DNA from 2 places in the Spirillospora sp. NPDC127506 genome. Region 1 is predicted to be linked to the other one. Evidence: riboswitches for the same ligand, from Rfam matches in the RefSeq annotation. Region 1 holds a riboswitch; the other holds the start of a gene.
What was found. A riboswitch is a leader RNA that binds a small molecule or an ion and turns the genes downstream of it on or off. The one in region 1 is predicted to bind S-adenosylmethionine.
Positions count from the first base shown of each region.

Region 2: it holds a riboswitch for S-adenosylmethionine, as region 1 does, so the genes downstream of both, thrC (threonine synthase) here and ABTW95_RS02520 (aminotransferase class V-fold PLP-dependent enzyme) in region 1, are expected to answer to the same signal.

Region 1 is NZ_JBEORG010000001.1:531,777-546,070, forward strand. It holds gene ABTW95_RS02490 (RNA polymerase sigma factor) at 1-109, opposite strand, end outside; gene ABTW95_RS02495 (substrate-binding domain-containing protein) at 385-2,685, opposite strand; gene ABTW95_RS02500 (TrmH family RNA methyltransferase) at 2,919-3,782, shown strand; gene ABTW95_RS02505 (hypothetical protein) at 4,337-5,377, opposite strand; gene ABTW95_RS02510 (UCP033725 family protein) at 5,524-5,892, opposite strand; gene ABTW95_RS02515 (SseB family protein) at 5,889-10,769, opposite strand; gene ABTW95_RS02520 (aminotransferase class V-fold PLP-dependent enzyme) at 10,872-12,122, opposite strand; SAM riboswitch class IV at 12,164-12,280, opposite strand; gene ABTW95_RS02525 (DUF8711 family protein) at 12,340-12,711, shown strand; gene ABTW95_RS02530 (transglycosylase domain-containing protein) at 12,802-14,294, opposite strand, start outside.
Region 2 is NZ_JBEORG010000057.1:8,086-22,379, reverse strand. It holds gene ABTW95_RS32580 (hypothetical protein) at 1-209, opposite strand, end outside; gene ABTW95_RS32575 (NsdA family TPR-like regulatory protein) at 712-1,989, shown strand; gene ABTW95_RS32570 (HAD family hydrolase) at 1,970-2,629, opposite strand; gene ABTW95_RS32565 (RNA-binding domain-containing protein) at 2,761-4,158, opposite strand; gene ABTW95_RS32560 (DUF5958 family protein) at 4,721-5,110, opposite strand; gene ABTW95_RS32555 (hypothetical protein) at 5,711-6,160, opposite strand; gene ABTW95_RS32550 (MoaD/ThiS family protein) at 6,379-6,654, opposite strand; gene thrC (threonine synthase) at 6,669-7,913, opposite strand; SAM riboswitch class I at 7,930-8,071, opposite strand; gene ABTW95_RS32540 (cation diffusion facilitator family transporter) at 8,187-9,125, opposite strand; gene ABTW95_RS32535 (alpha,alpha-trehalose-phosphate synthase (UDP-forming)) at 9,234-10,754, shown strand; gene ABTW95_RS32530 (sulfotransferase family protein) at 10,881-11,903, opposite strand; gene ABTW95_RS32525 (RNA polymerase sigma factor) at 12,006-12,557, opposite strand; gene ABTW95_RS32520 (serine/threonine-protein kinase) at 12,551-14,294, shown strand, end outside.

The sequences.
Region 1 (14,294 bases):
GGGCCGCGTAGCGGTCCATGACCTGGATGAGCGCGCTCGGATCGCCTGCGGCCAGGGATCGGGCCAGGCGTTCGTCGTCGGCGCGGTCGTAACTGGGCCAACCGGACACGAGGTCCTCCCGCGGGCAGTGTTCGTCTTCCGCGTCCGCGGCACTGGGGACCGTCCGGAAGATCCAAGAGGGGAGCGGTGCACTCGTCCGCCGCCGGTTCGCCCGGCGGTCGCATCCCCGTCTCGGGCTGGGGGAAAGTTGAGTCGGAGGCCCGACGGCCCCGCTCCCCGTCGGGCCTCCACACGTTTGACGATCGGCTGCTGCGCCCGGTTGACACCGAACCGCAGGAAAAAACAAGAACTACCTGACGCGTCCGTAAGATCACCGACTGCTGATCACTGGATCCGGCGGGACAGCATCTTGAGGAAGATCTTGGAGATCTCCTGCGGGGTCTGGGCGACCTGGACGTTGCCGTTGGTGGCCGCCGCGATCTGCTCCAGCTCGTTGCGGTCCACGCCCTTGCCGAACCCGATCATGTTGACCTGGATCGGCTTGTTCGGGTCCTGCATGGCCTTGAGCTGCTTCAGCGTCTCCTTCAGCGTGGGGCCGCCGTCGTCGTCGTTCTTGCCGTCCGTGAGCAGCAGGATCGAGTTGCCGAACTCCGGCTTGTAGGTCTCGTTCATCTTCTTGTACGCGGCCAGCATCGTCCGGTACAGCCCGGTGTCGCCGTTCGGCTTCGGCTTCATCGAGTTGAGCGTGGAGAGGACGAGGCCGCGCCGGGTGTTGGACCCGATCCGCTCGCCGAGCGGGCCGATCGGCACCGTGACCTTGTAGGGCAGGTCGCCGTTCATGTTCGTGGAGAACAGCCACTGGCCGAGCTCGGTGTCGTTGGACATCATGCTCAGCCCGCCCTGCGACACCTGCGCGATGGCCTGCAGCCGGTTGGTGTTCGGGCCGACCTTCTCCAGCATCGAGCCGGACACGTCGATCAGCGTCAGCATGCGCAGGCCGAGCGTCAGCTTCGACCACGCCTGCATGATCTTCGCGACGTCCTGGCTCTTCGGCGTGGGCAGCTGCCGCGGCTTGGCCGGGCTGACCCCGGCCGCCTGGTTGAAGCCGGACGGCGCCTTGCTGTCCGGGGTGCGGAAGCCGAGCGCGAGGACGTCCTTGCGGGTCGCCTCGGTGCTCATCGCCTTCTCCAGCAGCCTGGCCGCCTTCTGCTTGGCGGCGTCCTTGCTGGTGACGGTGAACGGGTAGTCCAGCGACAGCGTGCCCTCGATCGGGTACAGCGCCACCGCGGGCTCCGCCGGCTTCGTCTGGTTGTACTGGTACAGCGCCTGCTCGGACGACAGCGAGATCGGCTTCTTGCCGCCCTTGTCCTTGCGGAACGCCGCGAACTCCGCCTCCGTCGTGGGGACGGTGCTCTCCCGGACCGTCCGGACGATGCCGGTGAAGATCGAGTCGCGGTTGGGGTCGTTCGCCAGCAGCATGCTCGTCACCATGAGCGAGCCCATGCCGGCCGCGTTCTTCATCGGGTCGGGCACGACCAGCCGCACCGAGCCCGCCGGGATCATCTGGTTCTTCGTCACCGCGCCGCCCGCGGTGCCGCCGGCGGCCTTCAGCAGGTTGTCCCACGAGGGGCTCGCGGTGATGCCCTGCTTCTTCAGCTGGACGGCGAGCGACTGCGGCAGCCCCACGACGATCGGGCTCTTCGCGAGCGTCGTCTTGGTGGAGATGACGCCGCCCTTGTCATCGCCCTTGGCGCCGGCCTGGGCCAGCGAGATCCACAGGGACGAGTCGGGGATCCACACGTCAGGGCGCTCGTTGGACCCGCTCGCCAGGGCCTGCCCGGACAGCATGGGGGTCACCGACGCCGGCTCGACCTTCTTCACCGTCGCCTTGACGCACTTGCCGTCGACCTTCTCCTTGCCGTCGTTGAAGCGCCCGGCGGCCTTCTCCACGACCGGCGCGATGTCCGGCGCCGCCGCGACCGACAGGTTCAGCGCGTCGTCGCCGGAGCAGCCGCCGCCGCTCTCGGCGAACGCGTAGACGCCGACGCCGAGCAGCAGCGCGAGGCCCACGGCCCCGGCCATCGGCCCGATCAGCGCGGTCGCGCTGCGCTTGCGCTTGCGGCGCCCGTACTCGTAGCCGCTGGAGCCGCTGTCGTAGCCGCCGGACCCGCTGTCGTAGCCGCCCGATCCGCCGCCGTAGCCGCCGGAACCGCCCGAACCTCCCGAGCCGCCGGAACCTCCCGAGCCGCCGGACCCGCCGAAGAACCCCGACGGGCCGCCGTCGGAACGGCTGATCGAGTCGTACTCGCTGTACCCGGTGCCGGCGAGCGGCGAGGACTCCGGCGGCGGGCCCTGCGGGGACGACTGGCGCGGCTCGCCCTGCGGGTACCCGCCGGACCGCCCGAGCCCGTAGCCGCCCGCGTCGGACGCACCGCCGAACCCGCCGGAGCCGTAGACCCGCTCCTCGGACGACTGCCGCGGGGTGAACCACTCCGGCGTCTCGCCGGACGCGCCGGGCGGCGCGCCCTGCGGTCCCGCCGGGGGCTGGTTGAGCGGGCGGGACTGCCCGTCCCGCGCCCCGAACCAGTCCGACGACCCGTCGTTGGCCGGACCGAAGACGGGCCTGGACGGGTCGTAGCCGCCGTCCATCCCTTCGGGGAAGTCATTGCGATGACGTCCGCTCATGGCCTGCCCTCGATTCACCAGAAACCCGCCGATGTTCCCCGGCACTGTAGTAGTACGAACCAGAGGTTACAAAGAACTCAAAACTGATAATGACGCAGGTCATCACCGTATGTCCCGACGAACCTGGCATTGCCCCTGGCCGTCACGGACTGTCGCCAACGCGGTACGGATCGGCGCGATCGCCGGTTCAAGACCGGCCGAATCCGGCCGCGGCGGGCGGCAGACTTGGGGACATGGCCCACCTCGTCCCCGTCTCGGACCCTGCCGACCCGCGCATCACAGACTACGTGCGCCTGCGGGATGTGAACCTCCGCAAGAGCCTGGAGGCCGAGCACGGCCTGTTCATCGCCGAGGGCGAGAAGGTGATCCGCCGCGCCGTCGCCGCAGGTCACCCCGTCCGCTCCCTCCTCATGGCGCGCCGCTGGGCCGACCCCCTCGCCGACGTCCTGTCCGGCGTGGAGGCGCCGGTCTACGTCGCGGACGACGCCACCATGGAGTCGATCACCGGCTTCCAGGTGCACCGCGGCGCCCTGGCGTCCCTCGAACGCCTCCCCCTGCCGGCCATCGAGGACCTCCTGGGCGGGGCCTTCCGCGCTGCGCCCGGCGCGGACGGGGCCGCGCGGCGGACGCCGCCGAGCCGCGTCCTCGTCCTGGAAGACCTGGTGGACCACGCGAACGTCGGTTCCATCTTCAGGTGCGCAGCCGCGCTGGGCATCGACGCGATCATCCTGTCCCCGCGGTGCGCCGACCCCCTCTACCGCCGCGCGGTGAAGGTCTCGATGGGCGCGGTGTTCGCGATCCCGTACGCCCGGATGGCCAACTGGCACGATGACCTGGCCGAACTGCGCTCCGCGGGCTTCACCCTCCTGGCGCTGACCCCCGACCGGAAGGCCGCGCCCCTCGACGAGGTGCCGATGGGCGCCCGCACCGCCCTCATGCTGGGCTCCGAGGGCGACGGCCTCTCGTCCCACTGGCTGGACGAGGCCGATCAGGCGGTCCGCATCCCGATGAGCGAGGACGCGATGGCCGCCGGCGTCGACTCACTCAACGTCACCGCGGCCGCCGCCATCGCCTGCCACACCCTCCTCCGGCGATAGCGGGCGGCGGCCGGAATGGCGCTGAGGACGGAGTGTTCGGAGGCGGGATGACCGGCGGGATGATGAATCGAGTCGTGCACGACTCGGCGGCGGTCGAATTGAGCCGCATCGGGCGGCTGCCGAAGATTTCGCGGCAAGACCCGGCGGCAACATATTCGGTATATGGTGTTGCGTTCCTGGGTGCAGGCGTTCATTGTCGGTGATGCCCGCCGGGATGGGGCGAGGGTGCGGATTCGAGGAATTGCCCCCGTTCTTTGGGTCTGGACATACTGGCGTCCAGGTCGTGGGGTGGCCTTCTCCTGCGGGGGACGTGGACACGGTGTTGAAAGGCTTGAAAATAGGGATTGCGAACTCTCGCTGTGCGCGTTCGAGTTCCCAGTGCGGGCTATGCCGGTGCCACGGTGTGCCGTCGGTGGTTTGTTCCTATGCGGTTGGCGCCGGGGCGTTATACAAAAGGCGCGGCGGCTGTGCCGCACAATCCGGGTGCTCGGCTTCTGACTGGCCTCTTACACGGGCGCGCAGCATTCGGAAGGGGTCGTGCCGCCGCGTACCGGTCACTTGCCGAACATGCCGCGGCGGGTGCGGCGGTGGGATCCCTTCGCGCGTTTCACGGCCCCGGCGGGCATGCGCCGCCGTCCGAGCCGCAATTGTGTGAGCAGCAGGGAGAACGCCACGAGAAGGGCGGCAAGCCACGCGATCTGCGTGCTCGCCATTCGCTCGAAAGTGACGTCCTGCGCGACGGGCGCCTTGTTCCCCTGCAGCCGGCTCTGCGGCGTCCCGGACCCGGGCACCGGGCTCGGCGCGACCGACGGGCTGGGCGCCTGGATGGGCGGCAGCGCGACCTGCGGGTCCTTGGGGTCGAACGACGAGTTCGGCGACGGCGGCACGATTCCGCCCGCGCCCGTCCCGCTGGACGACGACCCGCCGGACGAACTCGACCCGCCGGACGAACTCGACCCGCCGCCGCTCCCGCCGGAACCGCCGCCGCCGGACCCCGACGACTTCGTGGGAGTGGGCGAAGGCTTGGACGGCTTCCGCGACGGCGACTTGGACGGCGACTTCGACGGCGACTTGGACGGCGACTTCGACGGGGTCGGCGTGCTCGTCGTGGGCGTCGGCGAAGGCGAAGACTCGGGCACGACGTACGTGATGGTCATGGACGCCTTGACGGGGTCGAGGCCGGCCGCCTTGACGGTCACGGTGACCTTGTAGTCCGTAGTGCTGTCGGGACCGTCCGCCGGGATGTTCAGCGTCGACTTGACGGTGCCGCTCTTCTCGTCGGCCAGGTCTCCGACTCCGCACTCCTCGGCGGTGAACGGCGAGCCGCAGACACCGGTGACCGTCGTTCCATCGAGGGTCGCCGCGACGTCCGTGACCTTGGCGTCCGCCACCTCGCCGCCGACGGCCGTGATGGTCGTCGTGATGTCGAAGGAGTCCTTCGGGTCGACTTTCGCGGCGACCGGGGTGACGTGCACGTCCAGTTTCCCGGCGGCGGGGGCCGTGGTGCCCGGTGCGGATGGGCTCGGTGTGTCCGCGGCAAGGGCGGACGCGCCGCCGGCGGCCAGGACCGCGGCCGTGCCGAGACCGATGAACATCGGTTTGACTGCCGATCGGCAGATCACCGCCGCAGCACCTCCGTCGCGTCGCCGTTGAGCGCCCGTGCCCGTCACGCAATACCCGAGGGATCGCCTCGGGTATCAAGCGAACACGGATACCCGGGCCAAATCAACCCCGCCGGACGTCAGATCATCTCCTCCCGGACGTCCTCGATCTCGGTCGCGGGAGCCCACGCCTGCCAGACGCCCAGGTCGATGCGGTCGAGGCCCAGGTTTTCGGCGACCGGGGCCCGGCCGCCCGTGTACTCGACGCGCAGCCAGCTTTCATGCTCGCCCACGATGACGAAGCGCTCGCCGCGCCAGCGGCACGTCGTCCGGACGTAGCGGAGGTCCTCCACCTCGGACGCGGGGACGATCCGGCGGTACCGTCCGGGACGGAGCTCCTCGAACCCGTCCGTCGGGCCGGGCGCGTAGAGCCTGACCTCGCCGTCGGCGCCGGGCGCGGCCTCGAAATCGCGTCCGAGCCAGCGCGCGACGTACCCGTCCCGGATCATTGCGCCTCCCGTCCGTTCGTCTCCGGCCGGAGCCAGGCGAGCCGGTCCGGGTCGTACATCGCCACGAACCGCTCGGACCGGTCACGGCCGAGGTAGTACATCTCTGCCCCATACGGGAGCCGGACGCTGTCGACCTTGTACTCGCGGATGGACCCGGTGCTCCCCGGCGCGAACCCGCCGCCCAGGAAAGGCGGCCGCTCGACTACCCAGCCGGCGTCGCCCCAGGCGGCCATCTCCGCCTCGTCCCGTCCGCCGAAGGGAATGCGGTACAGGTCGGGGCAGTAGGCGGGCCACCGGATGACGTACACGCCCTCGTCGGCGGGCGAGAACGGGGAGCCGTCGTACAGCAGCCCCAGCGCTTCGTACAGCTGGCCGGGCGTCTGCAGGTCGGCGACGTCGCTCGTCGAGTGCACGAACCCGCCGACGCGGTCGTAGCCCTGCTCCAAGTACCAGGCGACGTGCCCGTGCGGGACGACCTTCTGCATGATCGTCGGGGAGGAGACGGGGTCGTCCAGGTCGGTCGGCAGCTGTGCCGGCACCGCCTCGGGCCGCGCCGGCACCGCCTCGGGCCGCGGCGGCGGCGGGACCTCGTGCCGCGCCGGGACGAGCCCGACCCGCACCGCCCACTCGCTGAGCGCCCGCACCTGGTCGCCCTGGAGCGACGCCCCGATCCGCGTCCCGGGGTTGACCAGCATCGCCCAGTCGTCCCGCGGCCACGCGCCGATCAGCTCCCGGAAGTCCGCGTACACGAACCGCGACTCGGGCAGCACCTCGCGCAGCCGGACCAGCGACGTGAACACCTGCACGGCCGACTCGCCCCGCAGCGCGGCGTCCCAGCGGAACTCGCGCTGCACGGGCGTCACCTCAAGCGGCGCCGCCTCCGGAATCGGCACGAGAACGTTCGCGTTGAGCAGCACCCGCAAGAACGCGTCCGAGTCCGCGCCCAACGCGGCCTCGTAAAGCTCCTGGTCGATGCGGTTCCCCGGCTCGAACTGCGGCTCCACGGCCCGCAACGCCGGCCCGGCCCCGGCTGCCCCGGGCGGCCCCGCACCAGGCCGACCGGAGACCCCTTCGCCCGCCGGGACACCCGCCGTCCCGATGCCCGGCACGTCGGACGCGCCCGTACCGCCGCCGTGCGGCGAACCGGCGTGCTCGGCCCCGAAGGCCATACCGCCTGCGTGGCCGGCGTCCTGTGCGCCGCCAGCTCCAGCCGCACCGGGGGGCGCGCCAGGCGGCATCGCACCCTCGGCTTCGACCGCGCTCGGTCGCCCGTGTCCAGCGCCCGCCCCTGCCGCGTCATGGGGGACGCCGGGCATGTTGGACGTGCTCGCGCTGCCCGGGCTGCTCTCGTATGGCGAACCGGCATGCCGACCGGGCTCGTCTGCGCCCGGTATGCCGGTCTGGCCCGTGCTCTGACCGCCGCCCAGCCCGGCCGCATCGCGGGGTGGACCAGTCATGCCGGACGTGCCTGCATCGCTTCCCAGCGGGGAGCCGGCCTGCGGACCGGCGTCGGCGCTGGACGTCGTGCCGGGCATGTCGGACGTGCCCGCGTCGCCGGGGCCGCCCTCATATGGCGAACCGACATGCCGACCGGACTCGTTCGTGCCGGGTGCGGTGCCTGCTCCGGCCGCACCGGAGGGTGCGCCAGGCGGCATCGGACCCGCGTTGCCCGGACCGCCGGTTTGACCCGCGAAGCCGACGCCCGCCCCGGCCGCGTCGTGGGGGACGCCGGGCACGTTGGACGCGCCCGCACCGCCGTCGTACGGCGGGCCAGCGTGCTCGGCCCCGCCCGCAATATTGCCTGCGTGGCGTGCGCCCTGGGGGCCGCCCGTTCCGGGCGCACCGCTCGGCGTGCCAGGCGGCATCATGGCCGCACCGGTCTCGTGTGGCGAACCGGCGTGTGGACTGGCCTCAGCACCGGGCCGTTCAGCCGTACCGGAGGCTGCGCCGGGCGGCATCGGGTCCGTGTTACTTCCCTGTGGGGAGGTGAGGTGTGGATCGGGCGCTGCGCCGGGTTGTCCGGGTGCGTGTCCGGCGGCTGTGCTTGCCGCTTCGTGTGGGATGCCGGGTGTGTTGGCTGTGCCCGGGTTGCCCAGGTCGCCTTCGTAGGGCGGTCCGGCGTGGCGGCTGGGCTCGTTCGTGCCGGGTGCGCCCGCTCCGGCCGCACTGGAGGGTGCGCCGGGCGCCAGCGGGTCCCTGTTACTTCCCTGTGGGGAGGTGAGGTGTGGATCGGGCGCTGCGCCGGGTTGTCCGGGTCCGTGTCCGATGGCTGTGCTTGCCGCTTCGTGTGGGATGCCGGGTGTGTTGGCTGTGCCCGGGTTGCCCAGGTCGCCTTCGTAGGGCGGTCCGGCGTGGCGGCTGGGCTCGTTCGTGCCGGGTGCAGTGTTCGCTCCGGCCGCACCGGAAGGTGTGCCGGGCGGCAGCGGGCCCGTGTTGCTTCCTTGCGGGGTGGTGACGTTCGGATCGGCCGCAGCGCCGGGTGCGCCTGGTTGCCCGTGTCCAGCGCTCGTCCCGATCACATCGTGGGGCGTGCCGGGCATGGCGGTCGGGCCGGTGCTCCCTGCACCGCCGTCGTACGGCGGACCCGCGTGGCGGCCGGGCGCGGTGCCCGGTTCAGCCGTACCGGAGGGTGTGCCGGGCGGCAGCGGGCCCGTGTTGCTTCCTTGCGGGGTGGTGACGTTCGGATCGGCCGCAGCGCCGGGTGCGCCCGGTTGCCCGTGTCCGGCGCCCGTCCCGGCCGCGTTGCGAGGGACGCCGGGTGTGTTGGACGTGCTCGCGCTGCCCGGGCTGCCCTCGTACGGCGAACCGGCATGCTGACCAGACTCGCCTGTGCCGGGCGGCATCGTGCCCGCATCGCTTCCCTGCGGGGAGCCGGGGTCCGCACCAGCCCCAGGCGCTCCGCCGGAGATGTCGGACGCGCGGGCATCCTGGTGAGGCGTTTCCCCAGGGTGCGCGGGTGGACCGCCCACTCCCGGCTGACCCGGCATATCGGACGTACTCGGGGTTCCTGTGTTGCCCTCGGGGGGCGAGCCGGCGGCGTGGCCGGGCTGCGCTTCCCCGGGATGCGCGGCATCACGTCCGGCTCCCGGCCTAGCGGCCGGAACTGCGGGGACGCCCGGCATGCCGGACGCGGCCTGCGGGCGGGGTTCTGTGCCGGGCGCGCCTGGCCCGGTGTCGGCCAGGTTGGATGCCCCCGCGTTGCCGGCGTGCCGTCCGGGCGCGGCCGTGTTCGCTTCGGCGGGTACGGAGGCCGGGCCGGAGCTCCCCGCGGCGCCCTCAGGTGGAGGGCCTGCGTGGCGGCCGGGTTCGGCGTTGGGGGGTTGTCCCGCGTCGCGTTCACCGGCGATCCCGGACGCGCTGTGCGGCGCCTCCTCCGGGTGCGCGGGTCCACGTCCCGGGCTCGGCCGGCCGGGTGCCCCCTCGGGTGTGGGGGCGCCGTGGGCGGTGAGGGCCTGGTCTGCGCGCGGCGCGGCGGCGCCCTCCTGCGGGTGGCTCGACTGGTCCGGCGGGACGGCCGGGCCCACGGGGACCGCGGGGTTCTCGGGGGGCGGGGGCGTGGAGGCCGACGGCGGGCTCGCCGGGCCGCGGAGGGTGCGGAGCTGCTCGGCCGTCATCGATGCGTCGATGGGCGTGCCCGGGTTGAGGACGAGCGTCCAGTCGGTGTCGGGCCAGGCGGCGACCATCTCCTGGAGGCTCGGCATGATGAAGCGGGATGAGCCGATGGCCTCGTTCATCCACTTCAGGGACGTGAACACCTGGATGGACGTCCGGCCGTGGATGGGGACGGGCCGCCACGGGAAGTCGGGGTCGCCCGGCACGATCCCCCAAGGGGTGTCCGCCTCGGCGGGGACCAGGACCTGGGCGCCGAGGAGGGTCTTGGAGAAGGCGTCGGTGTCGCCGCGGCGGGCCACGTCGAAGAGGCGCTGCTCGACGTCGTTCTGCGGTTCGAAGTGGTCCGTCATGCGCTGGGCGGCGCGCTGGTCGGCCCAGGTGGCGAGGCCGGGGAGCTGCTGGGCCAGGACGGTGCCGCCGGCCGGGGAGCCCGAGTTGATGGCGAGCGGCCAGTCGTGGTTCGGCCAGTAGCGCAGGACGACGGTGAACGGCAGCTTGATGTACTCGGTGCCGGGGGCGGACGCCTCGTGGAGGCGTTCCGGGGACGTGAAGACGGGCACGACCGTGGACCCGTCCACCTCGCGGGTCTGCCAGGGGAAGCCGGGGCGGCCGGGGCGGAGCGCGAAGTCCATGTCGCCGGGGACGGGCAGCAGGACGTCGGTGTCCGCGAGGGTCTGCAGGAACAGGTCGTGGTCGTTGTTCGCGGCGGCGCGCAGCAGTTCTCGCTCGACGTCGTTCGCCGGCTGGAACTCGGGGCGGGGCGACTGCCGGGGCAGCTCGCGGTGCTGGTCGCGGAGCTCCTCCCACGGGGCGGGAGCGCGGCCGACCTGCGGCGGGCGGCCGTCGCCCTCGGCGACCTGGCGGACGAACCAGGCCGGCATCCGCGCCTCGATGGGCAGGACGGTGCCGACGCCGTGGGCGGGCGCGTCGATGGCGAGCCACCAGCGGGAGTCAGGCCACGTCTCGGCGATGTCGCCGAACCGGACGGTCATGAAGTGCTGGTAGGACGGCCCCAGGCAGGCGCGCATCGCCGACGCGGAGGTGTAGACGAGGACGTGGACGCGGCCGTCCTCCTCCTGCGTCGGCCACGACGGCTGGGTCTCGTTGGCGAGCACGCCGTCCACCAGCTCGGGCGGGACGGGGACGACGAGTTCGCTGTCCGCGAGGAGGCGGAAGTAGCTCTCCTGGTCCCCGGCCCGTACGGTCTCCTGCAGTCGGTGCTCCAGCTCCGACGTGGGTCGCCACGCGTCGGCCACGGTCGCCACCCCCTGTTTTCCTCCGTGCTCGTCCCCGCGCGACTGCCTACGCTACATGGGCGAACAGGACCAAAGAGCATAATCATCTGACCGCGCGCGGGGACGCGCAGGTCAGCGCTCGGTCAGCCCGGCGAGGGCCGTGAGCAGCCGGTCCACGTGCTCCTCGGTCGTCCCCAGGCCGAGGCTGGCGCGGACGGCGGTGCCGCCGCCCGCCAGGTGCCGGACGAAGGGGTGCGCGCAGAACCGCCCGTCCCGGACCCCGATGCCGTGCTCCTCCGACAGCGTAAGCGCCACGTCGCGGGCGTTCCAGCCGTCCACGGTGAACGACACGATGCCGACGCGCGGCGCCTGGCCGCCCCACAGTGACAGTTCTCTCACCCGCGGCAGGGCGGAGAGCCCGGCCCGCAGCCGCCCGGTCAGGGCCTGCTCGTGGGCGGCGATCTCGTCCCAGCGGGAGGACAGGGCCGTGCAGGCGGCGGCCAGCGCGATCGCGCCGAGGACGTTCGGCGAGCCCGCCTCGTGGCGCTGCTCCGCGGCAGGCGCCCACCGGGTCGTGGCGCCGACCGACGCGCTCGCCCCGCCGCCCTTCAGGTACGGGTCGGCGGCGCGCAGCCAGTCGGCGCGGCCGGCGAGGACGCCGGCGCCGAACGGCGCGTACAGCTTGTGGCCGGAGAACGCGGCGTAGTCCAGGCCGAGCGCGGTCATGTCGAGCGGGCGGTGCGGGACGAGCTGCGCCGCGTCCACCGCGATGCGGGCGCCGTTGCGGTGCGCCGCCCGCGCGAGTTCCGCGACGGGCCACAGCTCGCCGGTGACGTTGGACGCGGCGGTGACGACGAGCAGCCGCGGCCCGACCGGGCAGGAGCGGAGCGCGCGGTCGGCGGCGGACACCGCCTCGGCCGGGGTGGCGGGCGCGGGGAGCCGCACGGCGCGCCGCCACGGCAGGAGCGAGGCGTGGTGCTCGGTCTCGAAGACGACGACGCTCGTCCCGGCGGGGACGGCGTGCGCCAGCAGGTTCATCGAGTCGGTCGTGTTGCGGGTGAACACGACCGCCGAACGCCGCCACGCCCCGAGGAACGCGCGGACGGTCTCGCGGGCCTCCTCGTACGCGGCCGTCGTGACCTGCGAGGCGTAGCCCGCGCCGCGATGGACGCTGCTGTAGTACGGCAGCGCGCGGGCGACGGCCTCGTGCACCGCCTCCAGGCAGGGCGCGCTCGCGGCGTAGTCGAGGTTGGCGTAGGGGATGCGGCCGCCGTCCCGCAGCGGCACCGGGGCGTCCGCCCCCACGACGCGCGGAATCCGGCGAACCCGGACCCCCTCGGGGCGCGTCACAGCAGGCGTGATGGGGGAGAGAAGCGTGGGCATACCGGGACCTTCCGGGTCAGGGACCCCGGACGTCGGCTCGGGATCCGCGCTTGCCGGAACGCGGTGCCGCGTCCGGCCAGGTCCTCACCCGGGGCACCCCATCGCGGACGAAGGGTTGCCGGCCAGCAAGCCGGGGCTTGACGCTGGCGCTCATGACCTAGTGCGGAATTATATGCGGGTCCGGTCGGGGATCAAGGGGACTGAGCAGGAGGAAGCGATGCGGTACGGGGTGGTTCGGGCGCTGGCCGGGGGCGTGGTGGCGCTCGGCGCCCTGAACGGGTGCGGGGTGCTCGGCGGCAACACCGGCCAGGTGTGCGCCGACACGAAAGAGGCGTTCCAGCAGTACGTCACCAAGATCAAGAGCATTCCGGCGGGGGAGCCCGCGCAGTGGCGGGCCCCGACCGAGCAGCTCGCGGGGCGCCTGGACGGGCTCGCGAAGAAGGCCGACGACGGCGACCTGAAGAAGGCGCTGAAGGCGGAGGCGGACAAGCTGCGCGCCGCCGCCCCCGCCGTCGGCACCGGCGACGTCTCCCAGCTCAACGCCGTGATGAAGGAGACGCCCGCCAGGATCGGCAAAGCCTGCGACTAACAGAGCCTGCGACTAACAGAGCCTGCGGCTGGCAGGGCCTGCGACTGGCAGGGCCTGCGACTGGGCGGTTGCCGAGCCCGGGGCGCGAGGTCAGCCGCTCGAGCCCGAGCGGCCGCCGCCGTCGCCGCCTCCGCCGCCGGTGCCCCCGCCGCCGCCTCCGCCATCGCCTCCGCCGCCGGTGTCACCGCCGCCGCTTCCGCCGCCTCCGCCGTCCGGCGGCCGGACGGTGGTGGGCGGGCCGGCCGGCGGCGTCGGGATCTCCGGCTCCTCCGTGGTCGGCGGAGGCCCGGACGGCTCGATGGTGCGCGGCGGCTCCGTCCGCCCCGGCGTGCTCGGGCCCGTCGGCCGGTCGTAGCCGCCGCCCGGCCGCATCGACGGCGACCCGAACGACTTGGGCGGGTAGTCCTTGATGGCGACGGCGTCCGTCATGTAGGCGCGCCAGATCTGCGCGGGAAGCTGCCCGCCGTACGCGCCGTACCCGGGGATGTTCAGCGGCTTGTTGTCGCCGCGGAACATCGCGACGGACGTCGCCATCTGCGGGATGAACCCGTTGAACCAGATCGCCTTGCCCTCGTCGGTCGTGCCGGTCTTGCCCGCGACGTCGCGCCCGTCGGGAAGCTGGGCGTTCGTCCCGGTGCCGCCCTGCACGACCTTCTGCATCGCGTACGTCGCGTCCCGCGCGTTCTGCGCGCTGAGCGCCCGGTTCCCCTTCTCGGTGAACGTCCGCTTGTGGTTCTCGTTGTCGGTGACGGACTTCACCACGAACGGCGTCCGGTGCACGCCCTCCGAGGCGAACGTCGCGTACACGCCCGCCTGCTGGACGGGGTGCAGCGACACGATGCCGAGCGGGAACGTGGCGGCGTTCCGCTGCTCCTCGGTCATCTGCGACGCGGGGATGCCCATCTTCTCCGCCATCTCGGCGATCTTCTCGTTGCCGATGTCCCGGCCGAGGTTGACGTAGGCGGTGTTGATGGAGTGCTGGGTGGCGGTGACGAGGTTCACCGTCCCGAAGCTCTCGTTGCTGTCGTTGTGGATGGCATGCCCGGCGAACGTCTGCGGGGAGCTGCCGTCGTAGGTGGTGCCGAGCGACCGCCCGTCCTGCAGCGCGGCGGCGAGCGCGATCGGCTTGAACCCGGACCCGGCCTGCGCCCAGTCGCCGAAGGCGCTGCTCAGCGCCTCCTCCAGGTAGCCGCGGCCGCCGTAGAAGGCGAGCACCTGCCCGGTGGCCGGGTCGACCGACACGGCCCCGGTGCGGATCTTCTTGCTCATCCCGTCCGGGGTGTTGCGCACCACGGCCTGCTTCATCGCGTCCATCAGCCGCTTGTCGAACGTCGTGGTGATCTTCAGCCCGCTGCGGTTGATCTCGTCCTCGCTGTAGCCGCGGCGCTCGGTGAGCTCCTTCTTGGCCACGTTGACCATGTAGCCCTTCTGGCCCTTGAGGACGTCGGTGATCTTCTGCTTGACCGGTACCGGGAACTCCATCGCGGCCGCGTCGGCGGACGTCAGGTAGCCGTCCTGCACCATGTTGCCGACCACGGAGCGCCACCGCTGCTCGGCGGCGGCGCGCTGGTGGCCGGTCGGGT
Region 2 (14,294 bases), on a different contig from region 1:
CCGTCCCGGCGACGGCACAGCACCTCTTGCTGTAGTCCCGGCGCCAACATCTGCCCGCGCGGGTCATCGCCGTCGGGCTCACCGGCCGGGTTGCGCGCCCGGACGGCACCATGGCCCCACACCTGCGCCACCAGGCCATGCCCGGTCAACGCCTCCACCAGCGCCAACGCCGCCGGACGCCATGCACTGTCCGGCGTTCGCGGCTTCACCGACTCTCCCACAGGGGGTCACCCACTCCCAGAGAAGGGAAGGCGGGGCCGGTAGGACGAGCGACGACGAGGAGACCCATCACCCCGAGCGCGGTCAGGTCCGGGGGGACCCCCAACCCGCGCTCCAGCCGCCGTGACGCCCACCGGCCCCGCAGCTTCTTGGACTACGCCGCCCGCGTCTTACGCGAGGGCGCACACCAACGACACGGCACCCGCTCAACCTCCGGTCCGGAACCATTCGGCGCTCCGACCAGGACCGCCCGCCGCGAGTGGGCGAACTTCCACCCGCGACCGCTGCAGTTCCTGCACCCGTTGCTCGCTTGCTCGTCTCGCATGGAGGCAAGACTCTCGCGGCACGACGTCCTATCGAAGGCCGTCCATAGGTCTCTATGAGGACGTTTAAAGGACGCTGGATAGAGTTAGACATGTCACAGCGTCCGCTCAGTGCCCCTATGGGGGCTAAAGTCGGACCCGTAGAGGACTCACAGCGGAGGGAACGACGATGCCACGTCCGGCAGGCAACACCCGTCTCAAAGCAGCCCGGCAGCACGCCGGGTACGCATCCCAGCAGGCACTGGCCGACGCCATGACGGCAGCCGCCCCGCTGCTGGGCCTGGGGAACATGCAGATCAGCGCCCGCCAAATCCGCCGTTGGGAGTCCGCGTCCCCGCCGTGGCCGCGCGCCGACCACCAGCGCCTGCTGGTCCACGTGCTGCAACTGCCCGTCGAAGAACTCGGCTTCACCCCGCCGTGGGAGACCCCGGACACGCCGGCGCCCTCACGGCCCAACCCCAACGCGTCCGCCGTCCCCGCCCAGGGAACCGGCGCCACGCTGCCACTTCCCAAGGCCAACGCCGCCGTTCAGCCGCCCACGGTCGGGGCCGACTTCTCCGCGATCAACGGTGCGTTGCGGCGCCTCTACTTCTCCGTTCAGCCCGCCCAGCTCCACCCGACGGTGGTCGAGCACACCAAACTCGGCACGCAGCTCCTGGCCGAGACGACCGGTGTCCCGCGCACCATCCTGGCCACCGCGCTCGCCGAGTCCCTGCTCCTGGTCGGCCGCATCGAGTTCTTCGACCTGCGCCAGCCCGACGACGCCGACGCCTCCTACGTCCGCGCCCTCCAGGCCGCCGGCGAAGCCAACGACCCGCTGCTGGGAGCGGCCATCCTGGCGCACGCCGCGTTCATCCCCGGATGGGATGGCCGACGCGACGAGGCAGCCGAACGCATGCGCGCCGCCCGCACCTACGCCCGACGCGGCACCGCCCCCGCCGAATTCCTGGCATGGCTGGACGCCGTCGAGGCCGAGTGCGAAACCCGCTGCGGACACCCCCGCGAAGCCTTGCGCTTGATCAACCACGCCGAACACCTGCTCTCCGAGAGCACCGGGCAGCCCGCCCCCGACTGGTTCAACTGGTTCTCGCCCATCAGCCTCGCCTCATTCAAGGGCGACACCCAGCTCAAGGCCGGGCAGCCCGCCCAGGCCAAGGCCACACTCCTCGGCGTCCTGAAGGCCATCGGCGACACCAACGCCAAACAGCGCGCCGTCATCCTCGGCGACCTGGCCGCCGTCGAAGTCGCCCAGCGCGACCCCGAAGCCGCATGCTCCTACGCCGAGCAGGCCCTCGACCAACTCGCCGTCACCTGGTACGCCACCGGCATGGACCGCGTGCACGACGTCCGCCGCGCCCTCCAGCCCTGGGCCGACACCGAATGCGTCCGCCGCCTGGACGACCGCCTCTACAGCTGGCAGACCACCCTCAGCGCGCTCCAGCGTTGAACTCAGCGATACGGCCCGGAAGCTCGGCCAGCGAATCAATCCGCATCGTCGGAACGCGGTCGGCTTCCGGGTCGTCCTGCTGAATGATCCCCCACGGCCCCCGCCGGATCAGCGCCGTCCGCAACCCCATCTGCGCCGCGGGCATGATGTCGTTGTCCAACCGGTCACCCACATACAGCACCTGGTCGGCCTCACACGGCGCAGCCTCGACCACGCACCGGAAGAACCCCGGATCAGGCTTGGACACACCCCAGTCATCCGACGTCGCGATCATGTCGCTGGGCAGATCCAGCGACCGCAGGATCCCGCCGGCCCGCACCGTCTGATTCCCCGCGATCCCGACCCACAGCCCATCTCCCCGCAGCTTGGCCAGCGTCGGACGCGCATCCGGGTACAAGTCCTCTTCCCCGAACGTCTCCGGCCGCCCCACCTCGGCCCGCTCCTGCCGCTGCTGCGTCAGATCAAACCCGGGCGCGAACACCTGGAACGTCTCCCGGTAGTCCAACCCCCGAGCGATCACAGCCCCGAACATCGCAGAGAACGTATGCCGAGGCACCCCCAACCAGTCAGCCCACGTCCCATACTCCCGAGACTCATCAACCAGACACTCCCCAACATCAAACACAACCGCACGGATCATGCCCTACACACTACGGCCCCGAGACAGCAGCTATCAGACCGTCCTTCGCTCATGGGTATCAAAGACGACGAAGAACGATGTCGACCAGGCCATATAGAACGTGCTCAGTCCACGCTCATCCACCGCGCATCCTACTTTTCACTCACCAGACGCCATGCCGCCTTGAAGTTACTTCGCCCAGGAACCGGCTCAATTTTGCCACTATCTCTAAGCTTATAAAAGACTTTTTTCATGGCGTTCTCTGATTCGATTCCCGTCAAAGCGCGACCGATCTTATTGGTGATCTCGTCGTGATTTCGAAGGTACTCAAGGACTATTTCTTCCGGGCGAGCCAAGGGTGAATGTTCAAGAACTACCACGAAAGCATTGTCTTCCACGCGAAGGCGCGGCTCCTTCAGGCGCGCGGCCTTCATGGCATTGAACACAGTATCCAAACCTTCGCCAATGTCTTTATTTGGAGCATCGGGATACTTGTTCAACAATCTAACGATTGTTGGATTTCTGGCGAACCTATCCTCGCGAATATTCTCTTGGGTAATATGACCCGGCAAACGCCCAGGACTTCTCACTTCGACACGATTATCGAAGATTAGGATAAGAATATCGTCGGAAATATTATAGTCTCGATGGATCACCGCATTGACGATGATCTCCTTGAGTGCCTCGGGTGGGTAACGCATGGGAGAAAGCGTCCCATCAGGCTGAAGGATGGTGTGCTCTTGGATCATGTGCCGCACCTCCTCAAGCGTACGATCGATTAGCTCACGAGCACACCCATCAATAGTTACAGGTGTTCCCTTCAGGTGCTTTCGTTGTGGAGTCCATTCAGAGGTTTCATAACGCGCGATCTTAACTGCACAGCGTTTAGGGACTACAGCCGACGGCTCTGCGGCAAACAGGATCGCAGCGCCGACCGTTGCTTCATCCGACTTTCGATTTACTAGTCGCTGGCGACGCAAGAACCTTTCAGGCGAAGACGATGGCGTATAGGTCTCCAAAAAGAAGATCAACTCCTCCTCTTCACATAGCTCTTCAAGATCATAGTCTTCCAAGAGTTGATCTTCATAAGACTTGGCGCCCTTGGATAGAGTTAGATCCGCAATAGCCGTGCCTTTCAGTTCAAGCGTTTGCGCTCCGCGTCGTTGATAGACAGCTTGATTGCTAGACTTGTGCACATCTGGACTTTTCTGGATAGACACAAGACAAACAATGCCCTGTTCCATGTGCCCTTCCACCTGCAGGAACTCGATTTCATAGGGCACAGGGGGGGAAATGTCTCGGACCAGCGAACTCTGAATCCAGTTAGCAGCTTCCTGTGAAGGAAATCCCTTCCAACGGGCCAGCCCCGAGGCCACCTTCTCATCTTCAATGCCTACAGCAAACTCCCCACCCTCTGCGTTCGCGAGAGCGCAAGCAATCTTCTGAATCACTTTTCCATCTGCTCGAAGACTCTTGACGTCCCAGAAATGTGACTCATCTCTAGCTACTAGCTTGAGTGCCTCAACTTGAGAGATGATCCGAGTTTCCAAATAAATCTCCAAAACCTAGAACCGACCGTGCAGCACGCTGCTCAAGCGTAGCGCGAACTCAGTGGATGAGGTGGGTACTTACTGCACCTGGCGGGGGACTCTTCAGCTTGCCGAGTTCGGCTGTTTTGGATCAAGGGGCGGCGGCGCTCAGGCCGCTGGCGCGGCCCCGCGCCTGGCCGCCCGGAGCGTGCGGCGTGGGCGCCGGTCACCGGGCGGCCGCGCCGGGCCGCGCATCGCGACGCGCCCGCCGGCCCCGCCCCGTCCGGCCGCCACGGGGGCCGCGCCGCCGCCGGTCATAGGTGCACCGGGTACAGGCACAAGTCATCCCCGGTACAGGGACGTTGCAAGTTGAGGTGGAAATCCGCGGGGCTCCCCCCGACCCCGATCTGTCGAGGATGGCGACGGCCAGAACCCGTCAAGGGCGCCTCCGGCGTCACTACGTGATGGCCTACGGCCACCCTTGACGGAACCTGTCCGTCGCTAGGTACAGGTCTCGTCGGGGCCGGGGGAGGAAGGTGGGGGAAGAACAGCGGCTCCGCCGCTGGCCAAGGCACCTGCGGGATCAGGCCTGGAGGTGGTGCCAAGCATGGGCGCACCGCTCGATGCAACAGTGCTCACGCCGCCGCTCGTCAGCAACGCCAAGGAGCGCCACCAGAAGGCGGAACGCCTTAACCCGCTCGTCCTGCCGCAAGTTGATGATCTTTGCTAGTTGCTCCCCGATACGCCCGCGCGTGATCAGCACGGCCGGAGTGTGGGTGGGGCGGATTCCGGCTCTGCGGATGCTCTCCGGCCCGTCCTCAGCGGTGGCGCGCGCCTGAACGCAGAAGGCCGCGAGATCGCGCAAGGCGTCGAACTGCTCAGTGTCGTTCAGTCCCTCGAACCACTCGACACCCTGGGCAATCGGGGCCATCCCTTGCGCCAACTCATTCAGGATGACCGCACGCTCGTTCATCCCAACCCACCTCACCACACGCGCCCAATCCCGCACGGTCATCGAACCAGATCGCCAAGCGCGGAACAATCACGGAACGGACAGCCCCGTCCGTGCATGGTGGAGCCGTCCGTTCGCAGGTCAGCGAGAGTGCGCTACTCCTCTTGGTCACTCCACCCTGCCGAGTGCAAGCGCCACACATCCTCGCCGGCGGAAGCGTCGCCTACCTGCCCAGACCCCTTCCCACCTGCGGCGAAACCACTCCGGGAACCTCGCAGGCGTGTCGCCGCACCCCACGGTGCGTGATCGTCCGCATCCATCCGCGCAACGATCGCGAACACGTGCACCGGCTTGGGGCGCCGAGCGACGGTCTGTTCCGGACGTCCCACAATCAAAGGTAAGAGGAGCCCAGCGCGTCATCAACGCGAGCCGCTCAACGACCTCCCCGTCGCCGACGATGCAGGGAGCGCACAGACGGCCATCGAGCGAGCGGCGTGGCGAGCCGGCCGGTGGTCAGGACGGAGTTGCGGGCGACTCGCACCATGCGCGCCCTTCAATCGTCACGCTGTCCACCGGCTTCGCGGAGATTGTCCGCGGTGGGGCCGATGTCGGCGGCGTCAGTCATCCGAAAAGGGCCAGCGTGGCGAGAAAAATGGCCGTCATCCCGAAGAACGCCAGCAGTCCGCCCGTCCAGGCAACCGCCCGTTCCTGCCCGAGCGTCGCACCGGCTTCTTTGAGGGCTAGCCGGATGTCCCCGACCGGGTCCAGGTTCCGTACGTGCAACCCCATGCCCACGAACGGTGAATAGACCATGCCCGCCAGCACGAACAGGACGGCGGCAGGCCACGTCGGGGAATCCGTCACGAGCAGGTCGTCGATGAGAAATGTCGCGGAAATGAACAGCAGAGCACCCACCAGGTGCACCGCCAGCGTGAGGAGGCCGGCACGGACAAAGCTCGTTCCCGCTATGCGCACCACCCATGAGCTGTACCGACGCGGGAGCCACAGAAATCCGACGGCCACGCCCCACACAAGGAGCCAGCCGAGCGCCCAGTCCCCGGGAGCACCCATCTCGCCCTCCTCCGGCAGTCCGCGCCCGTAACCCCATGCTTATTGCCGGTAGCGTCGACGACTGTTACGGGATCGACCGCAATGATTCCCGAAGGGGGGCGGCCTGACAATGAGTCGCCGTGCGGAATCAGCGGTTCCGGATGAGTGAAATGGCGGGGACGGCGTTCGGGACGGTGCGTCGGTGGCCCGGCCGCGGGTCGGCCGGGCCACCGCGGGCGTCAGCCGCCGGCGACGGCGGGGATGATGGAGATCTGGGCGCCGTCAGGGGTGGGGGTGTCGAGGCCGTCGGCGAAGCGGACGTCCTCGTCGCCGACGTAGACGTTCACGAAGCGGCGGATCTTGCCCGCGTCGTCCAGGATGCGGGCGGAGATGCCGCTGTAGTTCGTCTCCAGGTCGGCGACGACGGCGCGCAGGGTGGCGCCCTCGGCCTTCACCTCGGACTCGCCGCCGGTGTAGGTCCGCAGGATCGTCGGGATGCGCACGGAAACGCTCATGGATGCTCCTTTTCTCAGGCGAGGCCGGCGGCGCGGAACGCCTCCAGGGACGGGACGATGTTCGCGGACGGTGCGACGACCGGGGAGACGGCGTCCAGGGTCTTCAGGCCGTCCCCGGAGTTGATGATCACGGTCTCGGCGGACGGGTCGAGGGTGCCCGCGCCGATCAGCTTGCGGAGGGTGGCGACGGTGACGCCGCCGGCGGTCTCGCCGAAGATCCCCTCGGTCCGGGCGAGGAGGCGGATGCCCTCGACGACCTCGGCGTCGGTGACGTCCTCGACGGCGCCGTTCGTGCGGCGGGCGATGTCCAGGACGTAGGGGCCGTCGGCGGGGTTGCCGATGGCGAGGGACTTGGCGATCGTGTCGGGCTTCACCGGGCGGACCACGTCGTGCCCGGCCTTGAACGCGGCGGCGACCGGGCCGCAGCCGGCGGCCTGGGCGCCGAACACGCGGTACGGCCGGTCCTCGACCAGGCCGAGCTTGATCAGCTCCTGGAACGCCTTGTCGATCTTGGTGAGCTGGGAGCCGGACGCGACCGGGACGACGATCTGGTCCGGGAGCCGCCAGCCGAGCTGCTCGGCGATCTCGTAGCCGAGCGTCTTGGAGCCCTCCGCGTAGTAGGGGCGGACGTTGACGTTCACGAACGCCCAGTCGTCCTGCTCGCCGGCGATCTCGGAGGCGAGCCGGTTGACGTCGTCGTAGTTGCCGTCGACGGTCACGAACGTCCCGCCGTACACGGCCGTCGTGATGATCTTCTGGGCTTCGAGGTTCGACGGGACGAACACGGCGCTGCGGATCCCGGCGCGGGCCGCGGCGGCGGCGACCGCGTTGGCGAGGTTGCCGGTGGACGGGCAGGCCAGCACCTTGAAGCCGAGTTCGCGGGCGGCGGCGAGCGCGACGGCGACGACGCGGTCCTTGAACGAGTGGGTCGGGTTGCCGCTGTCGTCCTTCACCCACAGGCTCTGCAGCCCGAGGCTCTCCGCGAGGTTGTCGGCGCGGACGAGGCGGGTCAGGCCGGGCTCGGTGTTGGGCGTGTCCGCGACGTTGGACGGGACGGGCAGCAGCCCCCGGTACCGCCAGATGTTGCGCGGCCCGGACTCGATGGACTCCCTGGTGACGCCCCCGAAGTCGTAGGCGATCTCCAGGGGGCCGAAACACTCCTCGCAGGCGTAGAAGGGCCCGAGGTCGCGGGTGGAGCCGCATTCGCGGCAGACGAGGGCGGTAGCCGGTCCGAGGTCTGTGGCAGGCGTGAGTGCCATGAAAGCGAGGCCTTTCTCCCCATCTTTCCTGCGCCACCTTGGTCGCAGGCCGGAGTTGGCACCATCTCCCGGCCGGCCTCGCAGGATCGCGAGCGCGCCTCAGCCGGGTGGTTGCCGGGGCTTCACAGGGCCGGTCCCTCCACCCCTCTGGATGAGCGGTATTCAGTTGTTCGACTACGAGCGCTTTGGCTCGTATGCGTGACTTTACATGAACTGACCGGATGCCAGACAGGTAGGTCCACCGAGTGAGACATTACCCGGCCGAGGTCTTGATCACGCGGGCGACTCCTTGCGCACGGAGCGCTGGGTCGGGTCGAGGAACACGTGCCGGACGATGGGGAGCCGCTCCCGGAGCCGCCGGTCGATCTCCCCCGCGACGTCCTCGGCCTGGTCGGCGCTGATGGCGTCGGAGAAGTGGACCTTGGCGGCGACGAGCAGCTGCTCGGGCCCGAAGTGCATGGTGAGCAGCTCGTCCACGCCGGTCACGCCGGGCGCGCCGAGGATCTCCGCGCGGATCTCGCGCTGCGCCTCCGGGTCGGCCGCCCGCCCGATGAGCAGGACGGTGCTCTCCCGCCCGATCAGCAGCGCCAGCCCGGCGAGCAGCACCCCGATGAGGACGGACGCGAGCCCGTCCCAGAACTCCGACCCGGTGATCTGCCGGAGCACCAGCCCGCCGGCGGCGAGCGCGATCCCGATCATCGCGGCGCTGTCCTCGAACAGCGCGGTCTTGAACGTCAGGTCGGGCGACCGGCGGACGTGTTCGACCAGTTCGTGGTCCGATTCGCGGGTCTCCATGCGCGCCTGGTGGAAGGCGCGGATCAAGGACGCCCCCTCCAGGACGGCGGCGAGGGCGAGCACGGCGTAGGCGAGCCAGACCGCCGTGCCGGTGCCGCCGTGGCCGGTCATGGTCAGGATCCCCTCGAAGATCGAGAACCCGGCTCCGGCGATGAAGATCCCGAACGCGGCGAGCAGCGACCAGACGTACCGCTCGTTGCCGTATCCGAAGGGGTGGCGCTTGTCGGGGGGACGTTCGCTGCGCCGCAGCGAGGCGAACAGGAAGCTCTGGTTGAGGGTGTCGGCGATCGAGTGGGCGCCTTCCGCGAGCATCGCGCTGGACCCGGCCAGCAGGCCGGCGATCAGCTTGGTGATCGCGAGGATGAGGTTGGCCGCACCGGCGACGAGCACGGTCTTCCTCGTCTCGGACCTGCTCATTCCGCCCGTCTACCCTCGGCGCGCCGCGCTAATCCAGGGGGTCCGGCCGTGGCGGAAACCACGCGGGTCACTGTGGAGCGCCCCGGTCGCAACTGAGACCCTTCCGGTATGAGCCAAGTGCTGGTGGCATCCAACCGCGGCCCGGTGTCGTTCTCGCTATCGGAGGACGGGGAGCTCGCCATGCGGCGCGGCGGAGGCGGGCTGGTATCGGGCCTGGCCGCCGTCACCGGCGCCCCGCGCGACCCCGGACCGCCGCGTCCGCTGGAGCCCGCGGGCACGCCGCCGCCGTCCGGCCAAGGCTCCGCGCCGTCCGGCGAAGACCCGGACGTGCTGTGGGTGTGCGCCAGCCTCAACGAGGCCGACCGGACGGCCGCACGCCGTTCACCGGACGGCCGCATAGACCAGGCGGGATACGACACCGGGGGCGCGGCGGTGCGGATGCTCGACATCCCGCCCGCCACGTTCGACCGTGCCTACAACGCGGTGGCCAACTCGACGCTGTGGTTCGTCCACCATCTGCTGTACGACACTCCGCGCAGCCCGCATTTCGATGCGCGCGCACGGCGCGACTGGCAGTCCTATGAGGCGTACAACGCGGCGTTCGCGGACGCCCTGGCGCGAGACGCCTCCCAGGGAGCGAAGACCGCGATCCAGGACTACCACCTGTCGCTCGCTCCGCAGATGCTCCGGGATCGGCGTCCCGACCTGAAGATCGTGCACTTCTCCCACACGCCTTGGGCTCCGCCCGAGTACTACAGGCTGCTGCCTGACGACATCGGGGTCCAGGTCCTCCGCGGGATACTCGGCGCCGACCACGCGGGGTTCCTCACCGAGCGGTGGGCTTCGGCCTTCCTCGACTGCTGCGAACTCGTGCCCGGCGCACGCGTCGACCGGGCGGCCCGGACCGTCACCTGCGGAGGGCACACCACGCACGTGGGCGTCCACGGCCTCGGCGTCGACGAAGCGGCGTTGCGCAAGCGCGCCTCCCAGCAGGACGTCGTCGACCGGGCGCGCGCGCTGAGGGAGCAGGTGGGCGACCGCCGGCTCATCGTGCGGATCGACCGGACGGAGCTGTCGAAGAACATCGTGCGCGGTCTCGCCGCCTACCGCGAGATGCTCACCAACCATCCGGAGTGGCGCGGACGCGTGGTGCACCTGGCGTTCGCCTACCCGTCCCGCTACGACCTGCCCGAGTACCGCGAGTACACCGCGGCCGTCCAACGGATGGCCGAGCAGATCACCGACGAGTTCGGCGGCCCGGACTGGGAGCCGCTGATCCTGCAGGTGAACGACGACTATCCGCGGTCGCTCGCCGCCTACGGCCTGGCGGACGTCCTGCTGGTCAATCCGATCCGGGACGGCATGAACCTCGTCGCGAAGGAGGGGCCCGTCCTGTCGGAGCAGGGGTGCGCGCTCGTCCTGTCGCGGGAGGCCGGCGCGGCGTCGGAGCTGTCCGAGGACGCGCTGATGGTGAACCCGTTCGACGTGACGCAGACGGCGGAGACGCTGCACCAGGCGCTGCTGATGCCGCGCACGGAGCGGGCCGAGCGCTGCGCCCGGCTCGCCGCCGCCGCCACGGCGCTGCCTCCGCAACGCTGGTTCGCCGGGCAGCTCGCCGCGCTCGACTGACCGGGCGCCGGCCGGCCGGCCGGACGGGTCGGCCCGGCCGCGCGGGGAGCGTCCGCCCGCGACGGCGCCGCATGAAGATGCGGCGTGCCGCCCTCTCCGGGCAAGGAGGGCGGCACGCCGCGGGCTTCAGGCGGTGCTGGCGGAGGGTTCGGCGACCAGGCGGCAGTCGACCGGGTTCGGTTCGTGCCGCTGCTTCCAGCGTTCGCGCAGCGCGTCCTTGCTCTGCGCCATGCGGCGGTGCGCGCTGACGCGGGTGAAGTGGGCGAGCTGCGACGCGGACGGCCGCGGCAGCCCGCTCGGCTCGTACCCGTATTCGGCGAGCCGTTCGCCGAACGCGGCCTCCGCCAGGCTGATCTCCCACGGGTCGAGCCGCTCCGCCCAGGAGCCGATGCGGTTGGTGGTGACGGCGTCGTGCGTCCGGCCGTGCCACCGCTTGCGGGACGGGACGGTCTGCCGCGCGAGGCCCTCGGGGTGCGTCATCGCGGGGTCGAAGTCCTCGCCGAGGAAGCCGCAGAGCCGGGTCAGCTCGTCGGCGGGGTCGGCGACGAGCCGCTCGTACTGCAGCTCGTAGTAGGTGTCGGGGCCGAGCCGCGCGGCGAGCCGGCGGCCCTGGTCGATCGTCTCGCGCCACAGCGACACGGCGTGGTGGACGTCGCCGTCGTACCAGGGCATCTCCAGCAGGGACGCGACGCAGTCCCGGCCGTCCCGGACGAGGTGGACGAACTGCGCGTCCGGGAACATGCGCAGCAGCGGCCCGGCGTACCGGATGTAGCTCGGGCGCTTGTCGCCCCAGCGCGCCTTGCCGTGCAGGCGCGCGTAGGCGCGGAACACGGCGCCGAGCGCCGAGCCGATCGTCGGCGGCCCGGCGGCGATCGCCTCGGCGACCTCGCCGGCGTCGAGGCCGAGCTCGCGGAACTTGGTCGACCGGTCGCCGGTGATCCACTCGGCGAGCGCGCGCCTGTTCTTGCTCTCCCTGAGGTCACCGAATTCGCACCGCGCCGTATAGGCGGGGAGGACGAACTTGGTCTCCGTCGGCAGTGCGATGCGCGGATGCGAGTGGAGCATCAGCCGCAGCAGGGTCGTCCCGGAACGGGCGCAGCCGAGAACGAAGATCGGGCGGTCGTGGCGGGAGGCCGGTCCTGATGGCATGCACCGCATGCTGCTGCAGACGCGCAGTTCACGGCACCGATTCTAGACGCACCGTTACCGCGCGATTACCGACCTTTGACGGGCCGTCCGGTCGGCCGGCGGTCAGGTGTAGGACTCGCCCAGCGTCTGCCTGACCTGCTTGCGCGCCTCGTGGATGCGGGACTTGACCGTGCCGAGCGGCAGCTTGAGCTGCTCGGCGATCTCCGCGTACTCCAGCTGCGACACGTCCCGCAGGACGAGGGCCTGGATGAGGTCCGGCTTGCGGGCCTCCAGGTCTTCCATGGCGTCGAGGATGTCGACCCGCGACCCGGCGATGACGCTGGTCCGGCGCGGGTCGGGGCGCTGCTGGGGGAGCTCGCCCGCCTGCTCCACCGAGCGCCGCTTCAGCGACCGGTAGGTGGAGCGCGCCGAGTTGGCGACGACGACGTGCAGCCAGGTGCTGAACCGCGACCGGCCCTCGAACCGGTGGATGTTCCGCGCGACCTGGAGCAACGCGTCCTGGCAGGCCTCTTCGGCGTCCTGCCGGCAGGGCAGGAACCGGGAGGTGTGCCGGAGAACGTCCGGCTCGATCTTGCGGAGGAGCTCGTTGAGGGCGCCCTGGTCGCCCTGCGCGGCCTTCACCGCCAGCTCCTCGGTCCTCTCGTCGAATGCCATGCCGCCTCATTGCTCGTTCGCGGGCTCACCCCGTTTGCTGGGATGATACGGGAGTGTCATTCCCACCAGCTGTAGGCCGTTACCGAATCGATCGCGTCCTGGGTTCGGGGGCGTTCGCCTCTGTGTGGCTGGGGCACGACGACGCCCTGGAGTCACAGGTCGCCATCAAGGTGCTGAACAGCAACCTGGTGGACGATCTGGACGTGCGCAACCGGTTCCTCGAGGAGGCCCGGATCCTGCGCCGCGCCGACTCCGAGCGGCTCGTCCGCGTGCACGACATAGGAGAACTCCCGGACGGGCGCCCGTACTTCGTCATGTCGTACGCGGACCGCGGGACGCTGGCCGACCGCATGCGGGAACGGCCACTTCCGGTCAGCGACGTCGTGGCGCTCGCGGAGCAGATCGCCCACGGCGTCGAGGTGATCAACACCCTCGGGGTGATCCACCGCGACCTCAAGCCGTCCAACGTGCTGTTCCAGTCGACGCGGGACGGCGGCGAGAAGCTGCTCATCGCCGATCTGGGCCTGGCGAAGGCGCTGGCGCACGCGTCCGGGGCGTTCACGCTGCCGGTCGGCACGCCCGGGTACATGTCGCCGGAGCAGGCGCGGTTCGGCGGCGGGCTCGACGTCCGGGCCGACGTGTACGGGCTGGGCGCGCTGACCTACCACATGCTGACCGGGCGGGCCCCGGGCCCGGCGCCGGTGAAGACGCCGCCGAGCGAGCTGCGCGAGGGGCTGACCCCCGCCTTCGACCAGGTGATCATGCGGGCACTGGAGGTGGAGCGGGAGAAGCGGTGGCCGACCGCGGAGGCGTTCGCGGAGGCGCTGTCCACGCTGCGCCCGACGACGGCCCCGGCCGCGCCCACCCCCGTGTCCGGCGCGCCGGCCCCGCGGATCGACGCGGACGCCACCGTCCAGGACTTCTACCGCGACGGCTCCCAGGCGCGCCCGCCCGCGCCGGGCCCCGCCCAGCAGCCGCCCGGTCCCGGGCAGCAGGCGCCCGGTCCCGGACAGGCCGGCGCGCCGGGGCAGGCCGGTGCCCCGGCCGAGATGCGGACGCGGCTCGACCAGCCCGCCGAGGACGACGTCCGCACCTCCGAGATGCGCGTCCCGCAAGGCCCTCCGGTTCCGGGCGGCGGGCAGGCGACGATCGTGGACGACCCCGCCGGACGCCCCGCGCCGTTCCGGCAGGGCGAGGGCCCGACGGCCCCGGACAACGACAACGACCGCACGGTGTCGTACCAGGCGCCGCCGCCGGGCGGGGACAACAAGACCGCCGTGTTCCCGACCCAGCCGCCTCCGCAGGGCGGCGGCGGCCCCGCGCAGCCGATGGGCCCCTACGGCGGCCCGCCACCGCCGACGGGCTTCCAGCCCCCGCCCCCCGGCCCCGTCCAAGGCCAGGCCCAAGGGCCGGGCGGCAGGCAGGGCGGCCTGATGGGCAGGCTCTCCGGCGGCGGGGGGCCGCCCAAGAAGTTCGTCACGCCCCTGATCATCACCGCGGTGGTGCTGGCCGTGGCACTGATCGGCGGGCTGACGCTCGGCGTGCTGTTCTCCGGCGGCGACGGCAAGGACGACGAGGGGAAGAAGAAGCCGGCGATCCCCAAGGACTTCGTCGCGGCCTCCGACAAGGCCGGCAAGATCAAGACGGCGGTGCCGAAGGCGTGGCCGCTGGACCAGGAGCAGACGTGGACGCCGTCCACGGTCCGGCTGAACGACGCCCAGCCGCGGCCCGTGCTGC